2 linked regions of the Myxococcus xanthus genome follow. The protein of the gene in region 1 interacts with the protein of each later gene in a pairwise test. Links are inferred from orthologs where the notes say so. Each region holds a gene or a part of one and is shown in the gene's direction. Other genes may lie near its edges. The genes, in order: BHS09_RS34585 and BHS09_RS17660.

Region 1 (14,903 bases):
CTTGGGGCGCTCGCCTTGCAGCAGCGACTGATAGGGCAACCGGGGCGCCACCAGCTCATAGGCCCGCACCATGTTGCGCAGGGACGTGAAGAGCACGAAGGCGCGCCCACCCGTCACCTCGCAGAGCCGTTCAATCTCCTCCGCCGCCTCCTCGATGAACCCCGGGGCGGCCGGGTCCGGCAGGTGCGTAGGCAGGTACAGCGCCGCCTGTGACGGGTAGTCAAAGGGACTGGGCACCGCCAGCGTCCGCACGCGCGTCACCGGCTGGCCGTCCTCGCCGTACAGGCCCATGCGGTTGGCGAAGAAGTCGAAGCGGCTGTCGGCCGCCAGCGTCGCGGACGTGTACACCACCGTGTCCAACGCGCCGTACATCCGCTCGCGCAGCTCCTTCGCCACGTCGATGGGGCTGGCGCGCAGGAAGAGGCCCTTGCCCCGCTGCTCCGCCCAGTAGACGTGGTCCGAGGACTCGGCCTTCTCCAGGAAGGAGAGCTGCTCCTCCATCTCGTCCGAGCGGCGGGTGATGGCGGCCAGCTCCGGCTCGCGCTCGCCCACCGTGAAGGCGGACAACGCGGCCAGCGCGTCACGCACGCCCTCCAGCGGCGTGGACAGCTTCGCCATGACCTCCGAGCGCAGCGCCACGGAGGCCTCGTGGCCGGACAGCCCCAGCGCCCGGGGCGCCTGCGCGAAGAGCGCATCCGCCCCCGCGCGCAACCGGGCCGCCAGCGCGCGCAGCATGGCGTGGCGGGCGTCGTCCTCCTTCAGCGACGCCACCGCGTCCCGCGCCAGCTCCTCCAGCCGGTAGTTGGACACGCTGCAACCGAAGTGGCCGCTGGCCGCGTCTTCCAGCGCATGGGCCTCGTCGAAGATGACGGCCTCGTACCAGGGCAGCACGCCCTCGGTGCGCTTGCCGGAGCTGCGCAGCGCCAGGTCCGCGAAGAAGAGGTGGTGGTTGACCACCAGCAGGTCCGCCTGCTCCGCGCGCTTGCGCATGCGCGTGACGAAGCACGTCTCGTACTGCGGGCACTTGGTGCCCACGCACGTCTCGGACGTGGTGGACAGGCGCGACCAGGCGCTGAAGGACTCGGGCAGGTCCAGCTCGCTGCGGTCGCCGGTGTCCGTCTCCTCCGCCCACGCCTTCAGCTTGGGCCAGTAGCGCGACTCCTCGCGCGAGCCGAACTGCGGCTCCTTGGAGAAGGCGTCATAGCGGTGCAGGCAGAGGTAGTTGCTGCGGCCCTTGAGGTACGCGGCCTCGAAGCGCAGGCCCATCTTCTCCCGCATCAACGGCAGGTCCTTGAAGAAGATCTGGTCCTGCAAGGTCTTGGTGGCCGTGGACACGACCACCCGGCGTCCCGACAGCAGCGCGGGCACCAGGTAGGCGAGCGTCTTGCCCGTGCCGGTTCCCGCCTCGGCCAGCAGGTAGCTGTGCTCGGCGAAGGCCCGCTCCACGGCGCGCGCCATCTGAAGCTGCTCCGGGCGGTGCTCGTACGCGGGCAGCGCGACCTCGAGCGCGCCTCCCGGACCGAGCAGGCTGTCGACGGACGGAGGGGTGGAGACGGAGAGCGACATCGGCACCGAGGGGGAGACGGGAAGCGGCCGGACAAAATAGCAGCGACCGCCGTTTCAAGCGCGTTTCCGGCCGCGGCCGCGCCGCCTGGCCCGGGTGGCTGCCTGCTCCTCCGTCAGCGAGCCGCACCGCCCTCGGCGGCACGGCGCCCGGACAGCCCGGCGCTCAGTACCCCGCGCTCAGCGTGCGCAGGTGCTGGAAGACGAGCACGGCCAGCACCAGCACCACGATGAAACCCACGCCCACCGCCACCGTCTTCAGGCGCCGGAAGACGCTGGGGGTTCCGGCGGGCTCCACCGATGACGGCACCACCAGGGTGGCCCTGCGCACCACCTCATCACGGCCCCGCCGGGCGACGGCATCGTCGGGCGCACGCGCCAGGCGGATCCGGTACAGCCGCCCCGCCATGGCCAGCTCGCCCCGCCCCACCGCCAGCGTCATCAGCCGGTCATGGGCGTCCCAATCCTCCCAGCGCGCCGCCAGCTTGCGCCACGCGTCCGCCAGCACGTCCGAGAGGGGATGCTCCTCGGGCTGGTAGTTGACGTAGACGAGCCCGCACTGCGGGCAGGACAGGGCCTCCTCGCGCCGAGGCGCCACACACTTGGGACAGACGCCAGGGGGCGGCTCGAAGAGCGCGTCGTCCGTCAGCGGCACCGACTCCGAACGCACCACCCGCAGGGCCGGCGTCACTGGCGCGGAAGCGCTCCAGCTGTCGGAGGGCGGCTCCACCGGCACCGGCGCCGACCCCGCGGCGGGAGCAGCCCGCACCTCCGTTCGCGGCGCGGTGGTGGCCGGCGGACCCACGCGGCTGTCCACGCCGCAGCGGCCACACGTCACCACGAGTCCCCCGGCTTCCGTCCGGTAGGTCTCCAGCGGCACGAGCCGCTCGCACGCGTCACACTGGAACTTCATGTCATCACCTGGCGCAGGGGAATGGGCATGGCGCAGCCGATGAGTGCCAGCAGGCACAGCGCGCAAATCCACTTCCGCAGTGGACTGAGCGGTGCCTGGGGTTCCACCACCTCGGGATGGCCGAAGCCTACCAGCTTGCTCGTCACCAGCAGCCATAAGCCCCAGGACGCGGTGACGAAAAGGGTGAGGACCAACAGCACCAACGCCACCGCGCGGCCCACCCAGTGCGCGCGCCGGCCCCACAGCGCATAGGCCAGGTGCCCGCCGTCGAGCTGCCCCACGGGCATCAGGTTCAGCAGCGTGACGAGCAGCCCGAACCAGCCGGCGATGACCACCGGATGGACCAACACGTCCTTGCCCTCCGGGAGCGGTCCCAGGGCCAGGCGCGTCAGGCCCTGCATCAACAGGCTGTCACCGAAGAGCGTCTGCACGCCGTTGAAGGGTGTCTCCGGCGCGGGCGGCGCGTTGGTGACGCGGTCCATCACCCAGGTGAAGACGTCCCGGCCAATGGCCCACAGCGAGCCGTCCCCCGGGAAGGTGGTGGACGGGATGTCCGGCGCATCCACCACGGAGGAGTGAGCCAGCCCCCAGAAGAGGATGGGCAGGGCCACCACCAACCCCGCGAGCGGTCCCGCCGCGCCAATGTCCACCAGGGCGTTGCGGTTCGGGATGCGGTCGCGAATGCGGATGACGGCGCCCAGCGTGCCCACGCCGAGCACCGGCAGCGGGATGAAATAAGGCAGGGATGTTTCAACCCGGTGACAGCGCGCCAACACGTAGTGCCCCATCTCATGGGTCCCCAGGATGGCCAGCAGCGACAGGCTGAAGGCCAGCGCGCGGAAGGCCGCTTCGGGGGACACCTCTCCCAGTGAGTAGGGCCGCTGGAAATGGAAGTAGAGCAGGTACGAGGTGAAGGTGGTTCCTACCGTCAGCACCAGGAGCAACAGGTGCACCCAGTAACGCGGCGCGGGGCGGGCAGCGGAGACGGTATCCATGAAGGGAGCCTCGAGGTTGGCTAGCAAGGGGAGATGTGCATTGCAACGCGCAGCCGCCCAACCGGACCGATACCGAGTGTCCCGGACGGACCTTGACATGGAGTCGACATCTGCTACGACCCCGCCCGCTTGAAGGTTTCAAGACAACGGCCGGTTGCCCTCCAAGGCGTCCGGCCACCACACAAGCATCCAATTCAAGAGGGGAAAGATCATGAAGAAGCTCGTCCTGTCCGCCGTTGTCGCCAGCAGCATGGTTGCCTGCACCAGCGTTGAGAGCGCCGTTGTCTCCGGCACGGAGATCGCCTCCAACGGTGAGGCCGTCGCCGTTGTTCAGGCCAACGCCCTGGGCCTGACCGCCATCTTCCACATCGTCGACATCGTGCAGAGCGACCTCGACACCGTCATCAACAAGCTGCTCATCGCCGAGGCCAAGGCCATGGGCGCCTCCAAGGTGGAGCTGCTGACCGCGGGCACCACGGCCCGTCACGGCATCTACGCCCTGACCGGCACCATCATCGGCGTGACCAGCTCCAGCGCCGTGGGCGTGGCGGTCAAGTAGTCCACACCGCGCAAGCCGCGCGGTTCATGCGGAAGGCCCCCTGGCGACAGGCGGGCCTTCTTGCTTTTGTGCCCTCCCATGCGTGAACGCCTCCTCCTGTTGTGTGCCCTGACGGCCCTCACCGGCTGCCCCAAGAAGGGCGGCGATGACACGGCCACGCTGCTGCCCGAAGTCAAAGCCGGGCTCGCCGCCCGCGAAGCGAAGCTGAAGAGCTACCGCATCGCCGGCACCGTGCAGGACGCGGGGCTGGAGCCGGTGACGTTCACCTTCGAATACCGCGCGCCGCAGCGCCTGCGTGGCACGCTGGGCCCGCCCGCCTCGCGCACCTTCGCGTGGGACGGCGCGCACTTCTTCCAGCAGCTCGACGGGGAGAAGCGCTTCAGCACCTTCACCTCGGAGCTGCCGCCCGCGAAGCTCGCCGGCTTCCTGTCGGAGACGTTCCACCCCTTCATGCCGGAAGGCTTCCGGACGCCGCTCTTGCTGAGCCACGCGACGGTCCGCCGCGCCACGCACCCGCTGGCGCCGCAGGCGGTGGAGCTGGTGCAGAAGCTGGAGGGCGACGCCGCGGGACTGGAGATGGTCTACGTGCTGCGCTGGCCCCAGCTGGACTTCCTGGGCCGGCGCACCGTCTCACCAGACGGCGCCGCGGCCGAGGAGCGCGTGGAGGAGGAGCACTGCGACGCGGCCTTGTCGCTGTGCGTGCCCAAGCGCCTTGGCCGGTGGCAGGGAGGCAAGCGCGTGGGCGAGACGGTGCTCACGCGCGTGGAGCTGAACGCGGCCCTGCCCAACGACGGCTTCACCCTCACCGCCCCCGAAGGCTACGACGTACAGACGCGGACATTGGTGGAGTCCACCCCCGCCACCCAGCCCACGGACGGTTGACCGCCAACCCCGGCATCCCCACCTTCGGGGCCGAGGGACAAGGCACATGGTGGAAAACGTCATCTTCGACGTGGATGGAACCCTGGTGGATTCGGTGGACGAGCACGCCGAGGCATGGCGGCGCGCCTTCCTTCACTTCGGCCGGGACATCCCGTTCGCACACGTGCGCAGCCAGATTGGCAAGGGCGCCGACCAGCTCATCCCCGTCTTCTTCAACGACGAGGAAGTGGAGCGCTTCGGCAAGGAGTTGGACGAATACCGCGGCAAGCTGTTCCTGGACGAGTTCCTGCCGAAGGTGCGTCCCTTCCCCCGGGTACGGGAGCTCTTCCAGCGGCTGCGCGCGGGCGGCATCCGCATCGTGCTGGCCTCCAGCGCGAAAGAGCAGGAGCTGAAGCACTACGTGAAGCTGTGCGGCATCGAAGGCCTGTTCGAGGCGAAGACGAGCACGGACGAGGTGGACAAGAGCAAGCCCCACCCGGACATCTTCGAGGCCGCAATGGCGCGGCTGGGCAAGCCTTCTCCGGACGTGACAGTCGTCGTGGGCGACACGCCCTATGACGCGCTCGCCGCCAACAAGTTGAGCCTGCCCTCCGTGGGCGTGCTCGCTGGCGGCTTTCCTCCGGATGACCTGCGCGCCGCGGGCTGCCGCACGCTGGTGAAGGACCCGGCGGCGCTGCTCGCGCGCTACGAGGCGTCCCGGCGCGAATGGCCCTGGAACGAGTCCGACACCAGCCAGGTGGCCAAGGACGACGAGCGGCGCTGAAGCCGCGCCCCCGCCCTTCCCCACCCCACGAGAGGGATGGGGAAGCGGCGGCGTGCTAGCTGCGGGTGCGGCTGCGCGAGCCGCGGCTGCTGGTTCCGCGACGCGTCCCGCTCCGGGACTTGGAAGCAGGCCGCTTCGCGGTGGTGGTGCGACGGGCGGTGGCGCGACGGGCCGCGGTGCCCTTGGCGGCGGTGGACTTGGAACCCGAACGCGTCGCTCGAGCAGTGGGCTTGCGCGTGCGGCCCGTGGCGGCGGTGGCGCGGCGACGGGTGCCGGCGCGCTTCGCGGCGGTGGCCTTGCCTCCCTTGCGGCCCGCCTTGCGCGCGTTCTTCCGCGCCAGGGGACGGCTGCGCGCGACCTTGGCCTTGCTGCCCGAGCCGCCCTTCTTCATCCCGCCGCCCGTGAGCTTGTTCACGGTGGCCCAGGCCCGGGACTCGGCCGTCTCGTCGGAGGCGCCGCGCTTCTCGTAGCCCTCTTCGATGTGCTCAGCCATCCGCTTCTGCTTCGCCGTGTACTTCGCCTTGCTTCCTCGTGCCATGCGACTTGCTCTCCAGGCCTGACTGACACCTGCATGGGGCCAGCTCCAGCGCAGAGGTGAGCAGTCACCCACCCATCCGGAAGCGCGCAGCCGGATGGACCTGTTCACCCGGCGACGCACGCATGCATGCCCACGTGGCACCCGACATCGGGAATGCACCGGAGCACGGGGCGACTCGCGGCGAGGGTGCGCGCACGACACCGCCTCGCATCCCGCTGGCCGGACGGACCGTGCGTGCACAGATTGGCGGGCGACACGAAAGAGGAGGCACCCTGGAACCCGCCCTCATCAAGCCCCCATGCAGGCCCGTCCTGGATGACGGCCCCGCGGTGTTGGTGGTGAACACGCGCTCGCGTTCAGGGCGTGAGGCCTTCCAGGCCGCCAGGGAAACGCTCGTGGCGCGGGGCGTCTCCATCGTCGAATGCCACGCGCTGTCCCGAGCGGTTCGGCTGGACGCGGTGGTGGAGCGGATGGTGGCACGGGGCACCCGCCGCCTCATCGTGGGAGGAGGCGACGGCACCCTGAGCCGCGCGGTGGTCCGGCTGCTGGGCCGCGACGTGACGCTGGGCGTCCTCCCGCTGGGCACTGGCAACGACTTCGCGCGCTCGCTGGGAATCCCGCCCGACATCGAGGCCGCCTGTGACGTCATCGCCCAGGGCTACACGGCCCGCGTGGACGTGGGCCTGGCCAATGGGCGCCCCTTCCTCAACGCGGCCAGCCTGGGACTTGCCACCGGCATCGCCAAGCGGCTGACGAAGCGGCTGAAGCAGCGCGCGGGCAAGCTGGCCTACCCCGTGGCGGCCGCGGCGGAGATGAAGGACCTGCGCCCCTTCCACATCCGGCTGAAGGCGGATGACCAGGAGCTGGCGCTGGACGTGCTGCAGCTGGTGGTGGGCAACGGCCTCTACCACGGCGCCGGAAACATGGTGGCGCCCGATGCCCGGCTGGATGACCGGCGGCTGGACATCTACGCCATCGCCGCGCCCTCCGCCGCGTCGGGGCACGAAGGCACCGGCCTGGGCCAGCTCCAGGACATCGCCACGTTGATGCGGGTGGCCCTGTCCCTGCGCTCAGGCGAGCACGTTGAGCACCCCGCTGTCACCGCCCTGCGCGCCGCGCGGCTCTACGTGGAGGCCGACCCCGTTCAGGAGGTGAACGCGGACGGCGAGCTCGTGGGCAAGACACCCATGCGCTTCGAGGTGGCCCCCGCGGCCCTGCGCGTCTACGCGCCCGCGCCCTCCTGAAGTTTCGGTTCACTGCGAGGCTGGCCTACACTGTGGGCAGCCGCGACGGCGACGGCCGGACGCGGGGGAGGCCGAGCCCGTGCGCCATCGAACCCCCTTCTTGATTGCCTTGTGCCTGGCCATCGCGGCGGTGCTGCTGCTGTGGTTCCGCATGCCCGTCCCCGCGGCCCCCGCCGACGCGCGCCCGGAGGCCGCGGCGTTGACCGCGCCAGCGCCCGTCACCAGCGGCGCCCAGTCCCGCGCCAGCACGCCGCCCACCCCGCCGCTGGAGACCGCCCCCAACGCCGAGCTGGGCGCCTTCGTGGTGCGCGTGGTGGACGCCCAGGGCCCCGTGACGGGCGCGCGCGTGCGGGCCTACCTGCGGGTGGGCGCGGACGGCACCGGGGCCACGCCGTGGCGCCGCGCGGGTGACGGCACCACGGCGGACGGCGGCGTGCTCCGCCTGCCCGCGGCCCCCGGCGACTACCTGCTGTCCGCGCATGCGCCAGGCCACGGCCCCGTGCGGATGGAGGCCACGCGGCCGCTCGGCGAGGCGGAGACGGCCGTCGAGCTGCGCCTGCCCGACGGCGTGACGCTGAGTGGGCGCACCGTGGCGGAAGGGCGCGAGGAGCCGGTGCCGCTCGCCTCACTGAGGCTGCGGCCCTACCCCGGGACGCCCACGGCCTGGGCGGCCCCCACCGGCTTGCCGGAAGAAGCGGCGGAGACGACGAGTGACGCCCAGGGCCGCTTCGCCTTCACGCAGCTGGCGGCCGGACGCTACGAGCTCACCGCCGAGGCGCCGGGCTTCAGCCGCCGCACCTTGCGCCTGCTCCAGGTGCCGCAGGCCGGTGAAGTCGTCGTGGGGCTCTGGGGCGCGAGCACCCTGGAGGGCTTCGTCGTCGACGCGAAGGGGCAGCCCGTCGCGGACGCGGAGGTGGTGGCGACGGGAGGCACCGCGCCGGTGCGCGTCACCACCGGGGAAGGTGGCGGCTTCGCGCTGGAGGTCAACGCGGGGACGTGGGTCGTGTCCGCGCGCCGAGGGGACCAGCTGGGCCGCGTGCCGGGGCCGCTGTCCGTCGCGCCAGGCGAGACGCTGCGCGGGCTCGTGGTGACGCTGGGCGCGGCCAGTGGCCTGACGGGCACGGTGTCCACGGTGGAGGGCGCGCCGGTGCGCGGGGCCATCCTGGTGGCGTCTCCCGCGGGCGGCCAGGGCGAGCTGGGCCGGTCGGCGTCCGAGGACGATGGCGGGTGGCGGATGGACGTCCCTCCCGGCGAGTACGACGTGACGGTGCGCGCGGCGGGGATGACGGGCCGCGTGTTCGAAGCCGTGGTGGTGAACCCGGGCGGCCACACGCCCCTGGACGTGCGGCTGGAGCCCGCGACGGCGGCGCTGGAAGGCCTGGTGGTGGACTCGGAGGGACGGCCGCTGGAAGGCGCGCAGGTGCGCGCCGAACCGGAGTCCTTCTCTGGCGTGGCGCACACGGCGCTCACCGACGCCGAGGGCGCCTGGAAGCTGGAGGGACTGGAAACGGGGCCCACCTCCGTGCGCGCGCGGCGCGAGGGCTCGCAGCGGTGGACGTCCCGCATGGAGACGCTGAAGGCGGGAGTCGTCACCCGCGTGGACTTCACCCTGGCGGACTCCGGCTCCGTGTGGGGGCAGGTGACGCGCGCGTCGGGCGGGCCGCTGACCGAGCCCGCGCTGGTCCACGCAGTGCCTCGGGGCGGCTCGGGCACGGCCTCCACGGAAACGGATGCACAGGGCCAGTTCCAGCTGGAATTGCCCGCGGGCGTCTACCAACTGGTCGCGCTGCTCCACCAGACGCCCGCCATCTACTTCCACATGGAGAGCGACCCGTTCGTGACGGTGCCTTCAGGCGGCGCCGTGCGGCAGGACCTGCTGTTGAAGGAGGACTCCGTGTTGTCCGGCGTCGTGCTGGAGCCCTCCGGGGTGCCCAGCCCGCTGGCCATCGTGGCCGCCATCCAGGGCGGGGACTTCCCCATGACGCGCAAGGAGCGCGCGGACGAGTCGGGCCAGTTCGCCATGCCGCCGCGCCCCCAGGGCGCCCAGCCCCTGGAGCTGGTGGCCCACAACGCGGGGCGCGTGGGGCGGCTGCCCGCCGCGCATGAGGACCAGGCGCCGCTCACGGTGCGGCTGGAGCCCGCGGCCACCCTGCGCGGGCGCGTGGTGGCGGGCAGCGGCGCGGCTCCGGATGGCTTCGTCCTGGAGCTGCTCGAGGCCAACGGTGAGGCCCTGCCCTGGGCCGGCGCCTGGCCCACCACGCGGCGCTTCGCTGGCAGCACCTTCGTGCTTCCAGACGCGCCCGCCCAGGCGCTGAAGGTGACGGTGCGCACCGAGGACGGCCGCACGGGCGAAGCCCAGGTGACGCTGCGGCCCGGGGGCACCTCGGACGTGGAGGTGCCGCTCACCGGCGGCGTGGCGTCCATCTCCGGGCGCGCGGTGTGGAGCAAGGGGGGCGGCCCTGCGCCAGGGGTGGCGGTGTTCCTCGACAAGGCCGTGGGTGGGCGCCCGGATGCCTTCACCGGGCAGGACGGACGCTTCCGCCTGAGCGACGTGCGCCCGGGCATCCACACCGTGCGGCTGCTGCCGCCGGAGGGCCGCGTGGAGACGCGCACCGTGAAGGTGGCGGAGGCGGAGGCCACCGACGTGGGTGACGTCACGGTGTCCCCGCGCCGGGCCACGCCGGGCACGCTGGGCGCGGGCTTCAGCGAGGACCGGGGCCACGTCGCCTTCGCGTGGCTGACGCCGGACGGGCCCGCGGCGCGCGCGGGCGTCAACGTGGGGGACCGGCTGGTGGCGGTGGATGGCCAGGTGGTGCGCGACAGCACGGAGGCGGAGTCCCGCACCCGGGGTGCGCCCGGCACGCCCGTGCGGCTCCACGTCCGGCGCGCGAATGGTGAGCAGGAGGTGCTCGTCACCCGCGCGGAGTGAGGCCCGCTACACCTTCTCCAGCACGCGCGACAGCACCTGCGCGGTGAAGTTCACCAGCGGAATCACGCGCCGGTAGTCCATGCGCGTGGGGCCGATGACGCCCACCGTGCCCAGCACCTGCTCCTGGTTGCCGTAGGGGCTGGCGATGACGGTGACGTCGCCGGCCGCGGAGAAGTCGCTCTCCGCGCCGATGAAAATCTGCATCTCGTTGGCCACCTGCACCCGGTCCAGCAGCGACAGCAGCTTGTGCTTCTCATCCAGGGCCCTGAAGAGCGCGCGCATGCGCTCCACGTCCGCGAACTCCGGCTGCTCGAAGAAGGAACCCGTGCCCTGGATGAGCACCCGCTCCGTGGACGCCAGGTCCGTGGCCGCCGCGCCCAGCTTCAGCGCCTTGGCCGTCAGCGCGTTGTAGAGCGCCTGCTCCTGGTCCATCTCCGCGCGGATGCGCTCGCGCGCCGACTCCAGCGGCACCTCCCGCAGCAGCTCCGACAGGTAGTTGCTCGCCTTGAGCAGTTCGTCGGAGGTGATGGGGAACTCCACGGTAATCGCCTTGTTGTGCACCTGGCCGCTCTGCCCCACCAGGATGGCGAGCACCCGGTCCTCGCGCAGCCGGACGAACTCGATGCGCCGGAACACCGCCGACTCCGGCCGCGGCGCCACCACCACGCCCGCGTGGCGCGTCAGCGAATGGAGGATGCGGCTGGCCTCGCCCAGCATCTCCGCCAGGTCGGCCTCGTGCGCGAGCCCCGCGTGGATGAGCTCCCTGTCACGCGGCGTCGGGTCCTTCAGCTTCACCAGCGTGTCCACGTAGAAGCGGTAGCCCTGGTCGGTGGGAACACGCCCAGCGGAGGTGTGGGGCTTCTCCAAGAAGCCCAGCTCCTCCAGGTCCGCCAGCACGTTGCGCATGGTGGCGGAGGACACCTCGAACCCCGACCTGCGGGTGAGCTGCTGACTGCCAACCGGCCCGCCCGTGGAGATGTACTCCTGGACGACCGCCCGGAGGACTTCCTTCTCACGTTCACCCAGCTCTTCGGACATCCCTGGCGCTCACTCCGGAGCCACCGGTGCGGCGGCATCTCCGCCCTGGCTCCATGGGAAAGTCTAAGGAAGCGGCCCCGGGCATTCAATCCGGGAGCCGCCCTGTCCCTACGGGCAACCCGGCGCGACATTCCCGACGCGACCATTCCAGCCAGCCGGACGGCCGCCCCGACGCACGAGCGTGCTGCCCGTCACTGTACTTCCCCGGAAAGGGCCCGGCTGTGACGTGTGGCAATGCCCACATGGCCGGCGAAATTCGCCGGCGATACAAGCCGCGCCGTGCCCGCCTCGCGTGCCGCGTCCCTCCCCGTCTCACAGCCAGCCCCCGTCAGCCTGCCCTCTGGAGACGTCCTTCCCGGAGGTGCCCAGCGCGGGTGGCTCATCGCCAGCCTCCTGTCTCTATACGTTATTTGGGGCTCCACCTATCTGGCCATCCGGTGGGCGCTGGAAGGCGGCATGCCGCCGTTCCAGATGTCAGGAGTGCGCTTCGTGCTCGCCGGCGCCCCGCTCTTCGCGGTGCTGTGGCTGCGCGGGGCGCCCGTGCCCACGGCCCGTCAGTGGGGCGCCAGCGCGCTGGTCGGACTGTTGCTGCTGGGCGTGGGCAACGGGGGGCTCGTCTTCGCGCAGCAGTCGGTGCCGTCGGGCGTGGCCGCGCTGGTGGTGGGCAGCCTGCCCTTGTGGACAGCGCTCTTCGGGGGGCTCTTCGGCCAGTGGCCCGGGCGCGCGGAGCGCTGGGGACTGGCCGTCGGCTTCGGCGGCATCGTCCTGCTCAACCTGGGCAGTGACATGGGCGGCGGCCTGCTGCCGACGCTGGCGTTGCTGGTGTCGCCCATGAGCTGGGCGCTGGGCTCGGTGTGGAGCCGCCGGCTGCCCATGCCGCAGGGACTGATGTCCACCGCGGCGCAGATGCTGTGCGGTGGCGTCATCATGCTGGGATTCGGCCTGCTGATTGGGGAGCGCCCCACGGCCATGCCCACGCCCAAGGCGGTGCTCGCGTTCTTCTACCTCGTCATCTTCGGCTCGCTGGTGGGCTACAGCGCCTATGGCTACCTGCTGCGCAACGCGCGCCCGTCGCTGGCCACCAGCTACGCCTACGTCAACCCGGTGCTGGCGGTGTTCCTGGGCGGCCTCCTGGCGGGCGAGACGATGACGCCCACGGCCTGGCTGGCCATGGGCGCCATCCTGGGCGCGGTCGTGTTGCTGACGCGCAAGAAGTGACGCTCAGTTGACGAGCAGCACCTTGCCCACGCCGCTCTGCTCCGCCAGCTTCTGCGCTTCCTTCACCTGCTCCAGCGGGAAGCGCTTGCTGACGGGGATGACCAGGTCGCCCTTGGCGACGGCCTGCCCCAGTTGCGTCAGGCGGCGCGAGTCCGGGTGCGTGAAGATGGCGCGCACGGTGATTTGCCGCCCCTTGGCCTCGGGAGGCTCACCCAGGACGCTGCCGAGGGTGCCGCCGGGCTTCACCTTCTCCAGAACGCTGGCCACCACCTTGCCGCCCACGGTGTCCGCCACCGCGTCCAGCATGGGCAGCTTCGCGAACTCGTCCGCGACGTCGAGCGCGAAGACGCCGTCCACGCCCAGCTTCTGCGCCTCCGCCTTCTGGTTGGCGCGCACGCCGGCCAGCACCTTCGCGCCCCGGGCTTTCGCCGCGAAGACGGCGGCGCGGCCCACCGCCCCCAGCGCGCCGATGACGAGCACCGTGTCCCCCTTCTTGGGGTTCACCGCCTCTTCCATCAGTTGCACGCCAGTGAGCGTGACCAGAGGGAGCGCGGCGGCGTCCTTCAGGTCCATGGACTCAGGGACCTTCGCCCAGGACTCCACGGGCGCGACGACCTTCTCCGCGTAGCCCGCGTTCACCACACCCATGACGCGGTCGCCTGGCTTGAAGTCGTTGACGCCCGGGCCCACCTCCATGACCTCACCGGCCACGTCCCGCCCGAGGATGGTGGGGAACTGCACGGGCATCATCGCCTTCATGTCCCCGCGGCGAATCTTCCAGTCCACGGGGTTGATGCCCGCGGCGGTGACGCGGACCTTCACCTCGCCCGGCCCCACCTTCGGCTCGGGCATGTCTTGAATGGCGAGCGCATCCACGTCTCCATAGGACTTGAGCACCACGGCTTTCATGCGGGCCTCCCAACGCGAAAGAGCTGACGTCGCGCGAAGGGTAATCACTCATGGAGGCCGCCCACTGCGGCGCCTGCCCGTCCCTACCTCCCCCTTGCTGGAAGGGCGGCCGGCGGGTCCGGGGCAGGCGAGCTTCAGGATGGAAAATCGATCATTGGTTCGGACGGTAGATGCTCAACGAACCACTGTAAGACACCGCTATCACCGGCTGGCCCGCCACATCCAACGCCAGGGTCGAATACGTCTGGTGGCCTGACCTCGAGGCCAGGTCCGTCGACAGCGCTCCCCGAGCGTACCAGGAGACGTAGGTACCCTGCGTCGAGTCACCACCGATGAACGTCACCAGCGCGCGTCCCTCGGCATCCACCGCGACTGACGGGCAACGGCGTCCTTGCCTCTGGAACGAATGCTCCGCGGACGTCACGACACGGCGGTCCCAGGCCGCACCAGACCATTGAGCGACCACCACCTTCTGATGGTAGGCACGGGCATCCAGCTCCGCCCAGACCGCCACGGGCCGTCCATCGGGCGTCGTGGCCAGCGCGGGTTCGGAGACCTGATGATTCAAGGCATCCAGGCCTTCGTGGATGAGCCGGCCTCCCACCGCCACCCAGCCGGAGCCGTTCCAGTGTCGGACGTACAGTCCCGCTCCGACTTCCGAGGACTCTGCTTCCGCCCAGGCAAGGAAGACGCCCCCCGAACCATCCACACTCAACGCAGGAGCCCCTGTCGACACGGTGGCTTCCGGGCCCATCCCCACCCGCTGCACCGCTCCCAATGGCCGCCACTGGTCGGCTTCCCAACGCTGCACGCGAATGCCGTCAGCGGCGCTCCAAGCCACGACCGGACGACCTTCGCTGTCCACGACGAGGCTGGCGCCAGACAACTCCGCCGCTTCAGGCGCGTTCAGGCGTCCCCCCAGGGGCTGCCAGGTGGGTGGCACCCACTGGAAGACGTGGAGCGCCGGACTGGCATGCGCGGATTCGTGGTGCTGGAACGCAATCACGGGGTGGCCATCCGAGCCCAACGCGAGCAGGGGGTCAGAGACACCTGCCGCCTCGGACGCGCCCGGCACGACGACCGGCTCCCCGACCTGCTGCCAATGGCGTTGCTGCTGGCGTCCCACGACGATGTGCGTCCCAAGCTTGGCCCCATCGTGCTGCCCCTGGCCGGAGACGTCGGCCAGCGCGAGTACCGCATCCCCGTCCGGCCCCACGGCCAACGCCGGCCGGCCTACGACCGAGAGGGGCGTGTATCCCAACCCTGGAGACCAGGTCGACAGGTACATGGGGTCTCTCATGAAAAGGGGGACGCTCCAGGTCCAGGAGTAACGCGGCCCCTTTTCCGGGTTG
Region 2 (14,909 bases), 4.3 Mb from region 1 along the record:
TGCGCGGCGCTGTACCTGCGCGAGCGCCGCCCCTGGCGCGTGGAGATTGACGGCCCCCTCACCAGCGCGGGCTACCTGGAGCTGACGCTGACGTGGCTGCGGCGCTTCGGCTTCGACATCCAGCGCTCACCGTCGAGCTACACCGTCGCCGGGTACGTGGCGCCCCCGGCCGTCCCGACGCTTCCGGGAGACTGGTCGTCCCTGGGCTACCTGCTGCTGGTGGCATGGAAGACGGGCGGAACCGTGGTCCGCGCGAACACGGACAGTGCCCACCCGGACGACGCCATTGTCCGGTTGATTGAGCAGGTGGGCCTGCGCGCGGTGCCCACCGGTGCGCCCTTCACGCTGAAGGTGGAGGGTCAACTGTCAGGAGGCCTGCGCGCCTCCGGCGAGGAGTGCCCGGACCTGCTCCCCACGCTGGCCGCGCTCGCCTGCGTGCTTCCGGCGCCCTCCACGCTCACGGAGGTGGGCATCCTCCGCGTCAAGGAGAGCGACCGTCTTGAGGGCATCCGGACGCTCGTGAAGGCGTTCGGCGGAACCACGGAGCTTCAGGGGGAACGGCTGCAGATCCAACCACCCCGCACGCCACCTTCGGGCTTCGAGATGAGCAGCGAGGGGGACCATCGTCTCGCGATGACAGCTGCGACACTGTGTGTCCTGTCCGGCACGCCGCTGACGCTCACCGGTCCGGAGTGCGTTGAAAAGAGCTTTCCTGGGTTCTGGCGGCAGTTGTCGGGGGTGGGTGTTCGGATAACTGATGCACGCTGAGACCCTCAGTGTCCGACCAGCAGACTTATCGTTCTTTTTTGTTGAAAGCACTCTCCGCCCTGTGAAATCTCCGCCCCATGGCCAAGGACACGCTGACGATCACCGACAATCGGACCGGGAAGACCTACGAGGTCCCGATCGAGAACGGCTGTATTCGCACCAATGCTCTCCGCCAGATCAAAGCGGGCGACGATGACTTTGGGTTGATGGGATACGACCCGGCGTTCCTCAATACAGCCAACTGTAAGAGCGCCATCACCTTCATCGATGGGGACAAGGGCATCCTGGAGTACCGGGGCTACCCCATCGAGCAGCTCGCGGAGAAGTCGAGCTTCCTCGAGGTCGCCTACCTCCTGCTCAACGGCGAGCTGCCCACGCCGAAGGAGCTGGAGCAGTTCAACCACCTCGTCACGCACCACACGTACGTGCACGAGAACGTGAAGAGCTTCATGGACGGGTTCCGCTACGACGCGCACCCCATGTCCATGGTGAGCTCCACGGTGGCGGCGCTGTCCAGCTTCTACCCCGACGCGAAGAACATCAAGGACCCGCTGAGCCGCCGCATCCAGATCACGCGGCTCATCGCGAAGATGCCTACCATCGCCGCGTTCTCCTACCGGCACACGATGGGCCTGCCGTACATCTACCCGGACAACGACCTGTCCTACGTCGCCAACTTCCTGGCGATGATCAAGCGCATCGGCACGTCGACCTACAAGGTCCACCCGGTGCTCGAGCGCGCGCTCGACATCCTCTTCATCCTGCACGCGGACCACGAGCAGAACTGCTCCACCACGTCCGTGCGCACGGTGGGCTCGTCCGAGGTGGATCCGTACTCGGCGGTCAGCGCGGGCATCGGCGCCCTCTACGGCCCGCTGCACGGCGGCGCCAACGAGGCGGTGCTCCGCATGCTCCGCGACATCGGCCACATCTCCAAGATCCCGGAGTTCATCAAGTCGGTGAAGAGCGGCGAGGGTGAGAAGAAGCTGATGGGCTTCGGTCACCGCGTCTACAAGTCCTACGACCCGCGCGCCAAGGTCATCAAGCGCGTGGCCGACGAGGTCTTCGAGGTGACGGGCAAGAACCCGCTGCTCGAGATCGCCGTCGAGTTGGAGCGCATCGCGCTCGAGGACGAGTACTTCGTGAAGCGGAAGCTGTACCCGAACGTCGACTTCTACTCGGGCCTCATCTACGAGGCGATGGGCTTCCAGGTCGAGATGTTCCCGGTGCTCTTCGCCATCCCCCGCACGGTGGGCTGGTGCGCGCAGTGGGAGGAGATGGTGACGGACAACGAGCAGAAGATTGCCCGTCCGCGCCAGGTGTTCACGGGCGCCCCGCGCCGCGACTACGTCCCCATGGACAAGCGCGCCGCCAAGTAGACCGTGACACAAGGCCCGCGCTTCTCGCGTGGGCCAGAAGCACGAAGGGGCGAGGAACCGCGAGGTTTCCCGCCCCTTTCGCTTTCCCGCGGCGCCGGTGCGCTCAGCCCGTCCGAGAACCGCCCTGCGGGGACTCGTCGTAGAGCGACTCCACGAGGTCGGCGTACTTCTCCGCCACCACGTTGCGGCGCACGCTCAGCTTCGGCGTCAGCTCGCCGCCCTCCACGGAGAAGTCCTTCGGCAGCACCGCGAAGCGCTTGATGGTCTCGAAGCGGGACAGCTTCGGATTCACGTCGCGCTCCACGAGCTCCTGGAGGAACTGATGCAGGCGGGCGTCCTCCGCGAGCTGGGCGGCGTCCTCCGGCCACCCCTGCGCCTTGGCCAGGGCTCGCGCCTTCTCCGCGTCCAGGGTCAGCAAGGCCACCAGGAAGTTGCGGCGCTCGCCCAGCACCACCGCCTGGCCCACGCCGGGCAGGGCCTTGAGCAGCTCCTCGATGTTGGAGGGTGACGTCTTCTTCCCGCCCGAGGTGACGATGATGTCCTTCTTGCGGCCGGTGATCTGGACGTAGCCGTCCGGGTCCAGCTGGCCCACGTCACCGGAGTGCAGCCACCCGTCCACCAGCAGCTCGGCGGTAGCCTCCGGGTTCTTGTAGTACCCCATGCAGACGTTGCCGCCGCGCACCAGCAGCTCGCCGTCGTCCGCGATGCGCAGCTCCACCCCCATCATCGCCCGGCCCACGGAGCCCAGCCGCGTGTGGGACTCGGTATTCACCGTGCCGGGGCCCGTCACCTCCGTCATGCCCCACACCTCGTGGATGACCATGTCGATGGAGGCGAAGAAGTCCAGCACGTCCCGGCCGATGGGCGCCGCCGCCGTGGCGAAGAAGGACACCCGCTCCATGCCGATGCGCTCCTTCAGCGGGGCGAAGACGAGCCGCCGGGCGAGCAGATACTGGGCCTCCAGCGTCATCGGGACGCTCTGGTGGCGCATCACCCGCTCATGCCGCTCCGAGGCGACTCGACGCGCCCAGGCCACCACCCGGCGCTTCGAGGGCGGCTGCGAGGCCAGTCCCTCCTCCGCCTTTGCCTTGAACTTCTCCCACACGCGCGGCACGCCGAAGAAGAACGAGGGGCGCACCTCCCGCAGGCTCTGCGGCATCGTGTCCACCGACGCCGCGAAGTACACCTGCACCCCGTTCAGCAAGGGGCTGTGGAGGGAGATGATCTGCTCGGCGATGTGCGACAGCGGCAGATACGACACGAGCGAGGACGCGTCGGGCCGGCCGAACGTCACCGAGTCGGTGAGCTGCTTCGCCGTCCACACCAGGTTGTGGTGGCTGAGCATCACCCCCTTGGGGTGGCCGGTGGTGCCAGAGGTGTAGATGAGCGTGCCCATGGCCTCCGGCGTCAGGGAGTGGACGCTGTCCCAATAGGGCTTCTCGTCCGCGCCGGTGCCCAGGGCCATGACGTCCGAGTAACGCAGCACGCCTTCCGGAAGCACCGTGGGCGCATCGATGACGACCACGTGGCGCAGCTTGGGCAGCCGCTCGCGCAGGGCCAGGGCGGTGCGCAGGTGCTTCTCGTTCTCCACCACCAGGAGCGTGGACTCACAGTGCCCCAGGATGTACTCCAGCTGCTCCGGGGCGCTGGTGGTGTAGAGACCGACAGGGACGCCCCCCATGGCGATGGCCGCCAGATCGGCGACGTGCCACTCCTCGCGGTTGAAGCTCAGGATGCCCACCGGCTGGCCCGTGCCCACGCCCAGCGCGTGCAACCCCAGGGCGAAGCGCCGCACCCGCTGCCCATATTCAAACCATGAGGTGGGCGCATAGGCGCCCCCACGGCGCGTCCACAGGGCTGGGCGCTGCTCCTGCTGGGCGGCCCGGTCATGGAGCGCATGCACCACCGTCTTGGGAAGGTCCATGCCCTGAACGCTAGCGGAAGCAAGGCCCCCGACCAATGTCCCCACGTCTCGGACGTTGACAGCTGGTTGGAGTGCTTTGTATGCCGCGCCCGACCATGAGCATCGACTTCACCTGCCAGAAGTGCGAGGCGAGCTTCGAGCTGGACGCTCAGGACCTCATCGAAGGGACTGAAAAAATCGTCTGCCCGCATTGCGACGCCAAGGCGCCCGCCAACCTCACGGAGGACTTCGTCGCAGCGCTCACGGAGATGCGCGCGCAGATCGCCGCGCTCGACAAGCGGTTCGCCGTGTCCATGACGTTGGAGTCCGAGGACCTGGAGGACATGCTCGACGACGACGACGAGGAAGACGACGAGGACGATTCGGAGGACGACGACCTCGATGAGGACGAGGACGAGGACGTCGACGACGAGGAGGACTACGACGAGGACGAGGACGACGACGACCGTCGTTGAGCCTGTTCGCCTGCCCTCCAGCCCGGGGAGCGCCCCACGCAGCAGGGGGTAACCGGGCCTGGAGCGCAACCCTCCCGGCAGATGGCCGGGTGCGTAGCTTAAAGGCGTGAAAACGCCCAACCGCGCCACTTTGTTCGTCGCACCTCTCTCGGCCGTGCTTCTGGCGCTCGGAGGGCTGCTGATGTTTCCCGCCTTCACTCCACCAGTAGCGCTGGCGGCCCTGGGAAAGGCTCAGGGTCAGCCCTGCATCACCGAAGGAGAAGACGACCCCAAGGCCTGCTCCGAGCTCGTCGAGCTCGAGGTGCAGGATGTCGTCCCGCTGGAGGAGGCCCAGGCCCACGCCGTGGTCCTGGCCACCAAGGACAAGGGCATCGTCCTCCCGGTGTTCGTGGACGAGGCCTCGGCCATCTCCATCGCCTTCCGGCTGGCGGAGCGTCAGCCACCCCAGCCGCTCGCACAGGACCTCCTGGACGACGTGGTGACGGAGCTGGGCGCCAAGGTGACGGAGGTCCGCATCGACGACCTGCGTGACAACGTCTACTCGGGCCGCGTCTTCCTGGAGCAGGGCAAGAAGAAGATGACGCTGGACGCCCGGCCGTCGGACTCCATCGCCATGGCGCTCACCAGCCATGCCCGCATCCGCGTCACCCGCAAGGTGCTGACGCTGGCCGGCATCACCCGCGAGGAGATCGAGGGCCTCCAGCAGGAAGGCCCCGGCGTGGGCGGCAGCGGGCCGCTGGACGCGCCCGGCTTCCCTGCCCCGGGTGCCCCGAGCGAGCCGCCTATCGACATGGACATGCGGGGCCTGCCGCCGGGCCACTCGATGCCCAAGGCGCCGCTGGGCACGGGCAAGGAAATCGAGCTCTAGGTCCTGACGCGGAGCACTTGCAAGAAAGCCCGGCCCCCCCTCCCAGGGATGCCGGGCTTTCTCTCTCTGCCATCGAGAGCGCAAAGGCTCCGCGGCGCCTGGTGAGAGGCCCGCGTTGGCAGAAGAGTTAGTCTCGTGGGCGCAAGGCTGTCAAGCCGGGCACCCCGCCGCCTAGGATGCGCGGCCCTATGCGCAAGGCGAAAATCATCTGCACCCTGGGCCCCGCTTCGGACTCGCCCGAGGTCATCGAAGGGCTCATCCGCGCGGGCATGAACATGGCGCGGCTGAACTTCTCGCACGGCACGCACGAGGAGCACCGCCGCCGGGTGGAAACCATCCGCAAGGTCGCGAAGCGCCTGGGCACGCCGGTGGCCATCCTCCAGGACATCCAGGGGCCGAAGATCCGCCTGGGCCGCTTCGAAGGGGGCCAGCTGCTGGTGAAGCAGGGCCAGTCCGTCACGGTGACGACGCGCAACGTCCTGGGCCAGGACGGCGTCATCCCCACCCCCATCAAGACGCTGGTGAAGGACGTGGCCAAGGGCCACGAAATCCTCCTGGATGACGGGCGCGTGCGGCTGCGGGTGCTGCGCGTCCAAGGGCAGGACGTGCAGTGCCGCGTGGAGGTGGGCGGTGTGCTCAAGAATCACAAGGGCCTCAACCTGCCCGGCTCGCCCATGTCGGTGCCCACGATTACCCGCAAGGACGCGGTGGACCTGGCCTTTGGCCAGGAGGTGGGCGTGGACTACGTGGCGCTGTCCTTCGTCCGCACGCCCGAGGACATCAAGAAGGCGCGCGCGCACGTGGCGAAGCTGAAGACGCCCCTCATCGCGAAGATTGAAAAGCCCCAGGCGGTGGAGCGCGTGGAGGAGATTGCCGCCGTGGCGGACGGCATCATGGTGGCGCGTGGCGACCTGGGTGTGGAGATGCCCCTGGAGCGCCTGCCCGCCATCCAGAAGCGCATGGTGAGCGCGGTGAACCGCATGGGCGGGCTCGTCATCGTCGCCACGGAGATGCTGGAGAGCATGGTGGCCAACGCGCGCCCCACCCGCGCCGAGGTGTCCGACGTGGCCAACGCCATCCTCGACGGCGCGGACGCCGTCATGCTGTCCGGCGAGACGGCCGCGGGCAATTACCCCATCGAAGCGGCGTCCACCATGGCGTGCATCGTGGAGGAGACGGAGCGCGGCGTGGTGAAGCACCAGCACCACTCCCCCTTCGAGCGTTCCGAGGATTTGGGCACCGGCGTGGCCGCGGCGGCCGTGGCGGCGGCGACACAGCTGGGCATTGGCACCATCGTCGCCTACACGGAGAGCGGCCACACCGCGCGCCTCATCTCCGAGTTCCGGCCCCGCGCGCGCATCATCGCCCTCACGCCGAGCGAGACGGCCGTGAATCGCATGGCGCTCTACTGGGGCGTGACGGGCCTGCAGGTGGCGCGCGTCTCCACCACGGACGCCATGCTCAGCCAGGTGCGCCAGTTGTGCCGGAAGGAGAAGATCGGCGCGCCCGGTACGCCCGTGGTGGTGGTGGCCGGGGTCCCACTCAACGTCCCGGGCAACACCAACCTGATGAGCATCCACCGCATCTGAGCGGGCCAGCGGGGCCCCGGGACATGCCGTCACCGGGGCGCTCCGCGGCCAGCGGGCTCAGAGGACCTTCTGCTCGAAGTCGTAGATCTTCTCGACGGCGAGCTGCCGGTAGCGCTCCATGTTGAGCGCACGGCGGGCGCACTCCCACACCAGCTCGTTGGGCGTACGATCCGGCTCCTTCTTCTTTCGGCGCTTCACCTCCGCCTTGATGGCCTTCACGGCCATGCGGGGGTGGTAGCAGAACGCGGAGGAGAACAGCAGGTGCCCACCGAAGGGGATGAGGCGCGCCTCGATGATGTCCCCCGTCTCCAGGCCCGCGACGTGGCGGCGCTCCGTCACGTCGAAGTCCTTGCCCGAGTACAGCTCGCGCAGACGGACCTCGCCCTTGCCCAGCTTGCGGACCTCGAAGAGACCATGGACCGTCTCCGTGAAGCTCCGGAAGGCGTTGGCCTCCTCGGGCGCGGAACCGGCCAGGCGCTGCTCGTAGAACTCCGTGGCCGGCGTCTTGTTCGTCAGCGGCGGGACGCGGTCATAGAGGTAGAAGTCCAGGAAGGACGCCATCCGCAGTTCGAAGAGCTTGTCGTCCTCGAAGACCTCGCCCGTCAGACGGAAGTACTCCGCCTTGGCCTGGAGCAGGTCCTCCTTGCGCGACTCGGCACTGCCAAAGGCGATGAGCTGATCCAGATACGGCTGATAGGAGAGCGGTGACAGCGACGAGGTCATATTCGGTGGCGCCATCCTACCCCGCCATCAGCTTCGCGAACCTGTCGAAGAGATAGCGCGCGTCATGGGGGCCGGGCGAGGCCTCGGGGTGGTACTGCACGCTGAAGGCCCGCGCGTCCGGAACAGCCAGACCCTCCACCGTGCCGTCGTTGAGGTTGATGTGCGTCACGACGGCCAGGCCCTTGAGGCTGGCGTCATCCACGGCGAAGCCGTGGTTCTGCGCGGTGATTTCCACCTTGCCCGTCGTGAGGTCCTTCACCGGCTGGTTTCCGCCCCGGTGGCCAAACTTCATCTTGTACGTCCGGCCGCCCAGGGCCAGCGCCATGATTTGATGCCCCAGGCAGATGCCGAACACCGGCACCTTGCCCAGCAGCGCCGCCACGGTGCGGTCCGCGCCCTTCACCGCCGCCGGATCTCCAGGGCCGTTGGCCAGGAAGACGCCGTTCGGCTTGCGCGCCAGCACCTCTTCCGCCGTGGTGGTGGCCGGCACCACCGTCACGCGGCAGCCCACGTCCACCAGGAAGTGCAGCATCGACTTCTTCAGGCCGTAGTCGTAGGCCACCACGTCGAAGCGGGGCTCGGCCGGCACCCGCACCTCTCCCAAGCCGGTGAAGACGTCCGGCGAGGGCTGGGTGAAGGTGTAGGCCTCCTTCGTGGACACGCCCGTGGCCAGGTCCAGGCCCTCCATGCCGCGCGCGGAGCGGGCACGCTCCACCAGGGCAGAGGGGGACTGGCCCTCGCTGGAGATGACGCCCATCTGCGCGCCGTGCGTGCGCAGGTGGCGCACCAGGCGGCGGGTGTCGATGCCCTCGATGCCGGCCACTCCGTTGCGCTTCAGGTACGCGTCCAGCGACTCCTTCGCGCGCCAGTTGGACGGCTGCTCGCTGAGGGCGCGCACCACCATGCCCACCGCGTGCACCCGGGCGCCCTCCTCGTCCTCCGGGTTGGCGCCGACGTTGCCAATCTCCGGGTACGACATGGTGACAATCTGGCCCACGTACGAGGGGTCCGTGAGGACCTCCTGGTAACCGTACATGGTCGTGTTGAACACCACTTCACCCACCGTTTCGCCCACCGCGCCAAACGCACGGCCTTCGAACGTGGTGCCATCCGCCAGGGCGAGCACTGCCCGCTTTGTCATCACCGCGACTCCTTGCTCTGGCCGACCTGGCCCTTGTCGAACACCTTGTGGCCCGCGACCCACGTCTGGATAACGAGCCCCTTCTGCTTCCGGCCATGGAACGGTGTATTCCGGCTGCGGGAATGGAACTGGTGGGCGTCCACCGTCCACTCCGCGTCCGGGTCCACCACCGTGACGTCCGCCGGCGCCCCAGGCGCCAGGTGACCGCCCGGCAGGCCGAACGCCTTCGCGGGCCCGTGCGTCAGCAGCTCCACCGCGCGGTTCGCGGTGAGCACGCCCGCATGCACCAGCTCCAGCGTCAGCCCCAGGGCCGTCTCCAGCCCCACGATGCCGTTGATGCCCTTCTCGAACTCCACCTGCTTGTCCAACACGCCGTGCGGCGCGTGGTCCGTGGCGATGGCGTCCACCGTCCCGTCCACCAGCGCCTCGCGCAGGGCCTGCACGTCGGTGTCCGCGCGCAGCGGCGGGGCCATCTTCGCGTGGGTGTCGTAGTCCCCCACGGCACGGTCATCCAGGATGAAGTGGTGCGGCGCCACCTCGCAGGTGACGCGCAGACCGCTGCGCTTGGCCTCGCGGATGAGCCGCACGCTGCCCTCGCAGGACACGTGCGCCACGTGCAGCCGGCCCTTCGTCTCCTCCAGCAGCACCAGATCTCGCGCCACCATCGCCACCTCCGCGGAAGCAGGGATGCCGCGCAGCCCCAGCCGCGTGGAGGTGGTGCCCTCATGCATGGCCCCACCCGCGGACAGCGTCAGGTCCTCCTCGTGGACCATGACGGGCACGTCGAACTGGGTGGCGTACTGGAGCGTGCGCCGCATCAGCGACGCGTTCATCACCGGGCGGCCGTCGTCGGTGATGGCCACGCAGCCGGCGGACACGAGCTCGCCCATCTCCGCCAGCTCCTCGCCCTTGAGGCCCTTGGTGATGGCCCCGGCGGGATAGACGTGGCACAGGCCCGCGGCGCGGGCGCGGTTCAGCACCAGCTCCGTCACCATGGCGTTGTCGTTGACCACCTTGGTGTTGGGCATGGCCACCACGGCGGTGAAACCACCCGCCACGGCGGCGCGGCAGCCGGTGAGGACCGTCTCCTTGCCCTCCTCGCCCGGCTCGCGCAGGTGGACGTGCAGGTCGATGAAGCCCGGCAGCACCCACTTGCCGGTGGCATCCACCACCTCGGCGCTGGAGGGCACTGGCAGCAGGGTCTCCGACACCTCCACCACCTTGCCGTCGCGGACCAGCACGTCGCGGACGCCGTCCACCCCGTTGCGAGGGTCGATGACACGCCCCCGTCTGAAGAGCACCGTGGAGCTCATGCCGTACACACCTCCAAGATGGCCCGCCGCACGGCGACGCCGTTGGACACCTGCTCCAGGATGACGCTGCGGGCGCCATCCGCCACCGCCGGCGCCAGCTCCACGCCCCGGTTGATGGGGCCCGGGTGCATCACCACCGCGCCCGCCTTCATCCGCTCCTCTCGGGCCGCGTTGAGGCCGAACAGCCGTGCATATTCACGCGTGGACGGCAGGAACGCCTGCTCCTGGCGCTCCAGTTGGACGCGCAGGCACATCACCGCGTCCGCGCGAGGGAGCGCCGCGTCCAGGTTGTGCGTCACCTCCGCGCCCAGCGACTCCAGCCCCGGCGGTATCAGCGTGGGCGGGCCGCACATCACCACCCGGGCGCCCAGCGCCTTGAGGCAGTGCAGGTTGGAGCGGGCCACGCGGCTGTGCAGCACGTCCCCTACGATGAGCACCGTGCGCCCGTCCAGCGAGCCCCAGCGCTGGCGCAGCGTGAAGGCGTCCAGCAGCGCCTGGGAGGGATGCTCGTGCGTGCCGTCACCCGCGTTGATGACGGCGCACTTCACGTGCTTCGCCACCAGGTGCGGCGCTCCTGACGAGCGGTGACGCATGACGATGGCCACCGGCCCCGTCGCCTCGATGTTGCGGGCGGTGTCCAGCAGCGTCTCACCCTTGGATACCGAGGAGCCGGTGTGCGTCCAGTTGAGCACACTGGCCCCCAGCCCCTTCGCCGCCATGTGGAACGACGTTCGGGTCCGGGTGGAGTCCTCGAAGAAGAGGTTCGCCACCACCTTGCCGCGAAGCAGGTGGGTGGTGTCGGGAGCGCCGGGGAGGTGTGCCTTCGCCCGGTCGAGCAGTGACTCCAGCTCGTCCCGGCGCCAGCCTTCGATTCCAAGCAGGTGTCTCATGGCCGGGGGCGCCGCGTACCCCGGGGCGTGCGGCACGTCAAGCGTCGTGCGCGGTGCGCCGGCCTGCCTGCTTCCAGCGAACGCCTCAACGGACCGGTTCGAAGAACCGATCCACGCGGAGGCCCGTGCCACCGAACAGGCCGTGCAGCAGCCCGTGGTAGCCCAGCGACAGCCACACCACCATCGCCTTGCCCTTGATGTGGCCGTAGGGGACGTACTCCGCCTTGCCGTACCCCGTGACGCCCAGGCCGTGGCGGCTGTCCGCGCTGTTGTCCCGGTTGTCACCCACGGCGAAGACATGTCCCGGAGGGACCTCGTAGGGGCCCTCCCGGCGCGGCATGCGCGGCAGCGTCTGTAGCGCGGAATGCGCCACGCCGGACAGGTTCTCCTCGTAGAGGGTCTCCTGCTGGTCGTACCAGCGCCCGTCGTCGGTGATGTTGTGGACGGTGAACTCGTTGGAGACGAGCTCGCGCTTCTGCGGCTGGCCGTTGATGTGGATGACGCCGTTGATGAACTCCACCACGTCGCCCGGCACGCCGACCACGCGCTTGATGTAGTCCACCGACTCGTTCACCGGGTTGTTGAAGACGATGACGTCTCCACGCTCCGGCGGCCGGACGATGACGAACGGCACGAAGTTGAGGAACGGGACGCGCACGCCGTAGATGAACTTGTTGACGAAGACCTGGTCGCCAATCTCCAGCGTGGGCAGCATGGAGCCGGAGGGGATTCGGTACGGCTCCACGATGAAGGTGCGGAACACCAGCGCCACCAGCAGCGCCTTGCCGAACCCACCCAGGAAGTCCATGGCGGACTGCTTGCGGAACGCACCCAGGTGCTGCGCGGTGAGCGCCTCCAGCCCCTTCACCTCGGTGCGCAACTGCTCCGCGTCACCCGCCGCGGAGGCCTGCTCCACGCGCAGCGCCTGCTCGGCGATGCGGTCCAGCACCGGCCCCGCCACCTTCGCGCTCACGCCGGGCTTGCGGAGGATGCGCTCGTTCTCCTCCAACAGCTCGTTCGCCTCGTGGCGCACGCCGCGCAGCGCCTTCTCCTTGGGGGAGACGTTGCGCCACACCAGCAGGGCCACGAAGTAGAGGACCAGCAACAGCCCCAGCCCCTTCATCACCGGCTGGGCCCACGCGGCGGAAGCGCGCGAGTACTCGATGATCACCGTATACGGCACGTACAGCAGCGCCAGGATGATCAACGGAGCCCAGAGGCTGGTGAGGCGCTCGCGCCACACCAGCACACGGTGGGCGCGAAGCATCTCCGGCGTGCGGCGGGCCGACATCGCCTCGGAGAGCTTCGCGGGAGGGGTGGCGGAAGGCATGGCCGCGTTCATGGACTACTGCTCCGACTTGAGGACCGCGAGGAAGGCCTCCTGCGGAATCTCCACCGTTCCGACCTGCTTCATGCGCTTCTTGCCCTCCTTCTGCTTCTCCAGGAGCTTGCGCTTGCGGCTGATGTCACCACCGTAGCACTTGGCGAGCACGTTCTTGCGGATGGCGGAGATGGTCTCACGCGAGATGATCTTCGCGCCAATCGCCGCCTGGATGGCCACCTCGTACATCTGCCTCGGGATGACCTCTTTCAGCTTCTGGCACACCTCGCGGCCGCGCAGGTAGGCGCGCTCGCGGTGCACGATGACGCTGAGGGCGTCCACCGGGTCCCCGTTGATGAGGATGTCCAGCCGGGCCAGGTCGGACTCGATGTAGCCAGCTCGTAGTCGAGGCTGGCGTAGCCGCGCGACACGCTCTTGAGCTTGTCGAAGAAGTCGAACACGACCTCCGCCAGCGGCATCTCGTACGTGACCTGCACGCGCTGGCCGCTGCTGCCCAGGTACTTCATGTCCTTCTGAACACCGCGGCGCTCCTGGCACAACTTGAGGATGGCGCCCAGGTGGTCGTTGGGGACGTGGATGTGGCAGGTGAGGATGGGCTCCTCGAACTTCTCGATGTGCTGCACCGGCGGCAGCTTGGCCGGGTTGTCCACCAGCAGCGTGTCACCCTTGCTGGTGGTGATGCGGTACACCACGCTGGGCGCGGTGGTGATGAGGTTCAGGTTGTACTCGCGCTCCAGGCGCTCCTGAACGATCTCCATGTGCAGCAGGCCCAGGTAGCCGCAGCGGAAGCCGAAGCCCAACGCGGTGGACGACTCCGGCTCATAGGTGAAGGCCGAATCGTTGAGCACCAGCTTCGCCAGCGCGTCGCGCAGGTTCTCGTAGTCCGCGGAGTCCACCGGGAAGATGCCGGAGAACACCATGGGCTTCACTTCCTTGAAGCCCGGGAACGGCTCGGCCGTGGGACGCGCCTCATCGGTGACGGTGTCACCGACCTTGGCGTCCTGCAGCTCCTTCACGTTGGCCACGAGCACGCCCACCTCGCCCGCGATGAGCTGCTGCACCGGGCGGGAGAACGGGCTGAACACGCCCAGTTCCTGGACCTCGAAGACCTTGTTGTTGCTGAACAGCTTGATCTTCTGCTTCAGCTTGAGCGTGCCTTCCAGCACGCGAACCAGCGTCACCACGCCCCGGTAGTTGTCGTACCAGGAGTCGAAGATGAGCGCCTTGAGCGGCGCGTCCGCGGAGCCGCTCGGAGGCGGCACGTTCTGGACGACGGACTCCAGGATCTCCTGGATGCCGATGCCCTCCTTGGCGGAACACGGCACGGCGACGGACGCATCGATGCCGATGACGTCTTCAATCTCCGACCGGGTGCGCTCCACGTCCGCGCTCGGCAGGTCGATTTTGTTGATGACCGGGATGATTTCCAGGTTGTGGTCCAACGCCATGTAGACGTTGGACAGCGTCTGGGCCTCCACGCCCTGCGACGCATCCACCACCAGGAGCGCGCCTTCGCACGCGGCCAGGCTTCGGCTGACCTCATAGGCGAAGTCGACGTGTCCCGGCGTGTCGATGAGGTTGAGGACGTACTGCTTGCCGTCCTTCGCGGTGTAGTTCATCCGCACGGACTGGGCCTTGATGGTGATGCCCCGTTCGCGCTCGATGTCCATGTTGTCGAGGAACTGGGCTTGCGCCTCGCGCTTGGTCAGAGTCCCCGTCTTGTCGAGGAGACGATCCGCCAGCGTCGACTTTCCATGGTCGATATGGGCGATGATGCAGAAGTTGCGGATGTGCGCGTTTTCAGCCGGCATGTTCAGGGCGCTCGTCGGAAGAAGCGGGCGTGCGTAACAGGGAATCGCGCGAAAATCTACGCGCACGCGTACACCCGATGAGCAACCCACCGGGGGAGCTTGTTTGTTCCCCAGTCATCAGCGCCCGTCCCGGGCGAACTCCCCTGGGACAGGCCCTGAGCCCCCTCCCGGCACGCCCGGTCCCCGGCCCTCAGGGCCGGCCCGGGTACGCTCGTGGGATGGGGTACCGCCCTCCCCCGCCTCGTCTGCCAGCGGGGGCGCTGGACGCCACTCAGCCGTGCGCGCGAGCGGGCGCGCCGGCCTTCTGGCGGAAGTACTCAATGGTGCGGCGCAGGCCCTCCCGCACGTCGACGCTCGGCTCCCAGCCAAGCACCTTCTTCGCCAGCGCGTTGTCCACGCAGGAGCGCATCTGCTCCCCCGGCTTGCCGGGCGCGTGGGCGACGGAGACGCTGGAGCCCGCCGCCTCGGCCAGCAGTGCGTAGAGGCGGTTGATGTCCGTCTCCACACCCGTGCCGATGTTGATGGCGCCCACGTAGTCGTTCTCGAAGGCGAGCCGGTTGGCGCGGGCCACGTCCGGACCGAAGACGAAGTCGCGGGTCTGCTTGCCCTCGCCGAAGATGGTGCAGCCCTGAGCGGCGATCAGCCGCTGGCTGAAGATGGCCACCACGCCCGCCTCGCCGTGCGGGTTCTGCCGCGGGCCGTAGAC

What was found.
Region 2: the proteins of BHS09_RS34585 (region 1) and BHS09_RS17660 interact in binary tests that used the Escherichia coli proteins (3 or more experiments, as listed by UniProt). The link is inferred for Myxococcus xanthus from one-to-one orthologs.

What each region holds. Positions count from the first base shown.
Region 1 is NZ_CP017174.1:8,390,931-8,405,833, forward strand. The notes cover bases 5,413-8,402. They hold BHS09_RS34585 (lipid kinase), read left to right. Parts: upstream 5,413-6,347; coding sequence 6,348-7,457; downstream 7,458-8,402. Other genes in these bases: BHS09_RS34575 (HAD family hydrolase), read left to right, coding at 5,413-5,675; BHS09_RS34580 (transcriptional regulator), read right to left, coding at 5,731-6,213; BHS09_RS34590 (carboxypeptidase regulatory-like domain-containing protein), read left to right, coding at 7,537-8,402. In the rest of the region: BHS09_RS34550 (ATP-dependent DNA helicase), read right to left, coding at 1-1,566; BHS09_RS34555 (hypothetical protein), read right to left, coding at 1,730-2,476; BHS09_RS34560 (site-2 protease family protein), read right to left, coding at 2,473-3,471; BHS09_RS34565 (hypothetical protein), read left to right, coding at 3,683-4,030; BHS09_RS34570 (hypothetical protein), read left to right, coding at 4,109-4,912; more of BHS09_RS34575, read left to right, coding at 4,959-5,412; more of BHS09_RS34590, read left to right, coding at 8,403-10,386; heat-inducible transcriptional repressor HrcA, read right to left, coding at 10,393-11,424; drug/metabolite exporter YedA, read left to right, coding at 11,659-12,642; BHS09_RS34605 (NADP-dependent oxidoreductase), read right to left, coding at 12,646-13,551; BHS09_RS34610 (hypothetical protein), read right to left, coding at 13,703-14,903. UniProt on the Escherichia coli protein: In vitro phosphorylates phosphatidylglycerol but not diacylglycerol; the in vivo substrate is unknown.
Region 2 is NZ_CP017174.1:4,132,216-4,147,124, reverse strand. Bases 1-2,996 are described here. They hold BHS09_RS17660 (citrate synthase), read left to right. Parts: upstream 1-845; coding sequence 846-2,147; downstream 2,148-2,996. Other genes in these bases: BHS09_RS17655 (AMP-dependent synthetase/ligase), read right to left, coding at 2,251-2,996; BHS09_RS17665 (3-phosphoshikimate 1-carboxyvinyltransferase), read left to right, coding at 1-768. Also shown: more of BHS09_RS17655, read right to left, coding at 2,997-4,071; BHS09_RS17650 (hypothetical protein), read left to right, coding at 4,152-4,526; BHS09_RS17645 (bifunctional nuclease family protein), read left to right, coding at 4,708-5,394; pyk (pyruvate kinase), read left to right, coding at 5,583-6,983; BHS09_RS17635 (DUF7986 domain-containing protein), read right to left, coding at 7,041-7,706; carA (glutamine-hydrolyzing carbamoyl-phosphate synthase small subunit), read right to left, coding at 7,723-8,847; BHS09_RS17625 (dihydroorotase), read right to left, coding at 8,847-10,160; BHS09_RS17620 (aspartate carbamoyltransferase catalytic subunit), read right to left, coding at 10,157-11,050; lepB (signal peptidase I), read right to left, coding at 11,136-12,392; BHS09_RS17605 (NAD-dependent epimerase/dehydratase family protein), read right to left, coding at 14,475-14,909.